2 regions of the Gordonia sp. 135 genome follow, and region 2 is predicted to be linked to the other one. Evidence: riboswitches for the same ligand, from Rfam matches in the RefSeq annotation. Region 2 holds a riboswitch; the other holds the start of a gene.
The links. A riboswitch is a leader RNA that binds a small molecule or an ion and turns the genes downstream of it on or off. The one in region 2 is predicted to bind thiamine pyrophosphate.

Region 1 (2,392 bases), 1.0 Mb from region 2:
CATCGGGATGTGTCCCGGGCCCTCGATCATCACCTGCACGCCATGGGATTTCGCGATGGTGGTCAGTTCTCCGAGGGTGCGCAGTTCGGCGAACTGGGCCTCGTCGTTGGCGTCGGCGATCGACCCCGGACGCAGTCCGTCGCCGAGGGAGAAGGTGATGTCGTAGCGGCGGAAGATCTCGCACAGTTCGTCGAAGTGCGTGTACAGGAACGATTCTTCGTGGTGCGCCAGGCACCAGGCGGCCATGATCGATCCGCCCCGCGAGACGATGCCGGTGACCCGCCGGGCGGTCAGCGGCACATAGCGGAGAAGCACTCCGGCATGCACCGTCATGTAGTCGACACCCTGCTCGGCCTGCTCGATCACGGTGTCGCGGTATATCTCCCACGTGAGAGCGACGGGATCGCCGTTCACCTTCTCGAGGGCCTGGTAGATCGGCACGGTCCCGACGGGGACGGGGGAGTTGCGCAGAATCCACTCCCGGGTGGTGTGGATGTCGGCGCCGGTGGACAGGTCCATGATGGTGTCGGCGCCCCATCGGGTGGCCCACACCATCTTCTCGACCTCGTCCGCGATCGAACTGCGCACCGCAGAATTGCCGATGTTCGCATTGATCTTCACCGCGAACCGCTTGCCGATGATCATCGGCTCCGACTCCGGATGACGATGGTTGGCCGGGATGACGGCGCGGCCGATGGCCACCTCGGAGCGGACCAGGTCGGGGTCGACGCCCTCCCGTGCCGCGATGAACCGCATCTCATCGGTGACGATCCCCGCTCGCGCCCAGGCGAGTTGGGTGCTCGCGCCGTCGACGGGTTCCGGGCGGTGCCACGCGTCCCGGGTCGGTGGCAGGCCGCGCTCCACGTCGATCACGGCATCGGGGTCGGTGTACGGCCCGGAGGTGTCGTAGACGTCGAGGTGTTCCCCGTTCGTCAGGTGGATTCGGCGCTGCGGTACACGGAGGTGATCGACGGAGAGGTAGTGCTTGGAGCTGCCCTCGATCGGCCCGGTGGTCAGACCGCCGTCTGTGAATGTCGCAGTGGTGGGTGCGGTGGATACACGTGTGCCCATGATGGTTCTCCCTACGCCGGCATTACCCGGACAGGTTCGAGCGGTCGGCGACCGCCCGTCGCCATCTCAGCCCTCGGTCATCGTGAGAGCCCCCGCGTGTGTGATTGTGTTGCGTTCGCCACCCTACAACGTCGGTCAACACCTGACGATGCGCCCAGATGCTCACTGCACCGGATCACCGGGAGGTCTCGGCAGTTACGGAACCGTAAGGTAGGGTGTGACCCTAGTCACAGGGGCCCTTGCGTCGAGCCGCGACGTCCTGCCGGTGACCCGCCACAGTGATCACGTGAGGAGATGTAGGTGTTACGCAAGAACCGGCATCGGCCGCCGCAGTCGGCGCGATCCATTCTGCAGCAGATCGCTCAGGTGGTGCACAATCCCGACCGCGAGAGGTTCGAACTCTGGGTCGCGGGGGATCTCGTCGGGGTGCTCGGCTACTCGATCGAGACTGTCGACGGTCAGACCACCATCACCGTTCTGCACACGGTTCTCTACGACGAATACAGCGGTCACGGGCTCGCCACCCGTCTCACCCGGTCGGTCATCCACTTCGCCCGGGAACGCAACGCGCGGCTTCGGCCGGTGTGCTCGTTCACCAAGAACTATCTCGACCATCACCCGGGGATCGTCGAGCTCGCGCCGGTGTGAGCAGGCGGCTTCCGCGCGCCCGCGGTGCCGCTTGCCGGCGTTGGCGTTCTTGTACGCCAGGGTGACCCGCGGTCGAGGTTTTGTACCCTCGGGCGACGACCTTGCGTGCCGATGCGGACGTATTGTTCGGCGGTGATCCCGCCCGGTTGTCGGGCCGACTGCTGCCACGGAAGCGAGAACGATGACCGAGACGGTCGAGTCCCTGTACAACCTCATCGACGGACAATGGGTCGACGGCGAGGACGCGCCCTTTACCAGCGACAGTCCCGGTGACCCGAACGTCGTCGTGGCCGTGGGGCGTCGGGCGAGCATCCGCCAACTGGACGCCGCGGTCACCGCGGCCGGACGCAGCCTGGCCGAGTGGTCACGCCTGTCCACGCACGAACGCGGTGGGGTACTCGTGCAGGCTGCCGGCGTCCTGGAGCGCAATGCCGAGGAATGGGGCGCGGAACTCGCCCGCGAGGAGGGCAAGACGCTCGCCGAGGGTATCGGCGAGGTGCGGCGCGCCGCGCAGATCCTCCGCTACTACGGCGCCGACGGCGACCGCGAGGCCGGCGAGGTGTACTCGTCACCGCGCAAGGGTGAGCGAATCCTGGTGACGCGCAAACCGATCGGCACCATCGGTGTCATCACTCCGTTCAACTTCCCGATCGCGATCCCGGCGTGGAAGATC
Region 2 (2,392 bases):
CAGAATCAGACCCCGCTGCGGCGGGTTACGAGCGCGCTCTTGATGCACATCATGATCGGTCCAGGCTAGACCGCGGTGTCCGGATCAGGCAAACGGATTCCGCCTCGGCAGTCCACTCTGACAACCGACCCTGAGGACCGCCCCTGGGCTACCACCGGCCGAGGAGGTCGGCGGCCGCGGCAGCGGGATCGGTGGCGGCGGTGATCGCCCGCACCACGACGATCCGGCGGGCACCTGCGGCGGTCACCTCCGGCACCCGCGGGGCGTCGATGCCGCCGATGGCGAACCACGGCTTGCCGGGCGCGGCGCCGGCGGTCGTCGTCACCAGGTCGAGGCCGGCAGCACTGCGACCAGGCTTGGTGGGCGTGGTCCAGCACGGGCCGACGCAGAAGTAGTCGACGTCGGGGTCGGCGGCTGCGGCCGCGGCCTGCTCGGGGTCGTGGGTGGACGCCCCGATGATCGCGTCGGGGCCGACGATCCGGCGCGCCACCGCCGGCGGCAGGTCGCCCTGTCCGACGTGGAGGACGTCGGCGCCCGAGAGAGCGGCGATGTCCGCGCGGTCGTTGACCGCCAGCAACGCGCCATGGGCGTCGACGACGCCCCGCAGCGCGGCGAGGATCTCGAGCTCCTCACGGGCCTCGAGCGTGCCGAACTTCTTCTCGCCCGCCGACCCCTTGTCGCGTAGCTGCACGATGTCGACGCCGCCGGCGAGGGCGGAGCCGACGAAGTCGAGCAGGTCGCCGCGCTCGCGTCGCGCGTCGGTGCACAGATAGAGCCGGGCGGAATCAAGGCGGCGGCGCGATTCGGAAGCAGTCGTCACGGCGACCAGGCTAGCCCCGCGTCGACCGGCCGGGCGTAGGGTGGACCGCGAGAACACACGGGAGCCCGGGCAGGCGGGCTGAGAGTGCGGACCCCTCCGCAGACCGTCGAACCTGATCCGGGTCATTCCGGCGAAGGAAGGTGATCTGGCTTGAGCAACACCCCAGCAGGATTCGACCGTGCACTCACCGTCGTCGGCGGTGGCGTGATCGGTCTGACCTGTGCGCTCGCCGCCGCCGACGCCGGCTGGCAGGTGCTCGTCGTCGACGCCGGTCACGACGAGCGGGCCTCATGGGTTGCGGGCGGCATGCTCGGCTCGCTGGGCGAGGGACATCCGGGGGAGGAGGCCGCGCTCGCGCTGTCGGTCGAATCGGTGCGGCGCTGGCCGACGCTGGTGAAGCGGCTCGCCGACCCCGCGATCGTGACGGCCACCGACTCCCTGTTCGTCGCCGGTTCGGCAGCCGACGCCGAGTACCTGCGCCATCTCGCCGACTTCGTCTGGGCCAATCAGCCGCGCACCGACGCCACGCTCAGCACGGTGACGGGTCGTGAGATCCGTTCCCTGGAGCCGTCGTTGAGTTCGCGGCTCGTCGGCGGCTACCGGGCGGTCGGGGAGTGGTCGATCGACAACCGACGGCTGCTGGCGACCCTGCGCAGCGCCGGGGCCGCGGCCGGGGTGCGGTTCATGGATGCACGGGTGGAGAGCCTCGCCGACGTCCGCGAACAGGCCGGCCCGCGAGATCAGATCCTCCTCGCCGCCGGAATCGCCACGGCGGCACTGCTTCCCGAGGTGCCCCTCCACGCGGCCAAGGGGGAGATCCTTCGCTTGCGCCGGACACGGTGGTCGGTTCCGCCGCCCGGCCACGTGGTCCGGGCCCGGCTCCACGGCCGGGCGGTCTACCTGGTCCCGCGCGAGGACGGGATCGTGGTCGGCGCAACGCAATACGAGGCCGGTGACTTCGGCGACCGCACTCCGCAGGCAGGTGGCGTCGCCGATCTGCTCGCCGACGCGATCGAGGTCATGCCGGGACTGCGCACCTACGAACTGACCGAGGCGGGCGCCGGACTACGGCCGTGCACCGCCGACGGACTGCCGATCGTGGAGCGGATCGACGACCGTACAGTGGTCGCGACCGGCCACGGCCGCAACGGCATCGTTCTCGCACCGGGCACGGCGGACAGGGTGCTCGGGATTCTGGAAGGAGCATCCGCGTGACCATCACCGTGAACGGAGAGAACCTCGACGTGGGCGACGACGAGTCGGTGAAGGATGTCGTCACCCGCCTCGGACTGCCTGACCGCGGGATCGCGGTGGCCGTCGACGGCGCAGTCGTACCGCGAGGACGATGGTCGGAACACACGATGACCTCGGGAGCCGTAGTGGAGATCGTGACGGCGGTGCAAGGTGGCTGAGTCCGGCATCATCGACGGCGCAGACGTTTCCGAGGCAGACCCGCTTCGGATCGCCGGCCGCGAGTTCTCCTCCCGCCTCATCACCGGAACCGGTGGCGCGACGAATCTCGCGTCCCTCGAGCGTGCACTCGTCGCGTCGGGTACCGAACTCACGACCGTC

Region 1: it holds a riboswitch for thiamine pyrophosphate, as region 2 does, so the genes downstream of both, thiC (phosphomethylpyrimidine synthase ThiC) here and thiO (glycine oxidase ThiO) in region 2, are expected to answer to the same signal.

The regions. Positions count from the first base shown of each region.
Region 1 covers NZ_CP046257.1:597,364-599,755, forward strand. The annotation lists gene thiC (phosphomethylpyrimidine synthase ThiC) at 1-1,071, opposite strand, end outside; TPP riboswitch at 1,063-1,177, opposite strand; gene GKZ92_RS02725 (GNAT family N-acetyltransferase) at 1,372-1,719, shown strand; partial or broken gene GKZ92_RS02730 (aldehyde dehydrogenase family protein) at 1,901-2,392, shown strand, end outside.
Region 2 covers NZ_CP046257.1:4,607,449-4,609,840, reverse strand. The annotation lists gene thiE (thiamine phosphate synthase) at 149-820, opposite strand; TPP riboswitch at 868-977, shown strand; gene thiO (glycine oxidase ThiO) at 971-2,035, shown strand; gene thiS (sulfur carrier protein ThiS) at 2,032-2,232, shown strand; gene GKZ92_RS20835 (thiazole synthase) at 2,225-2,392, shown strand, end outside.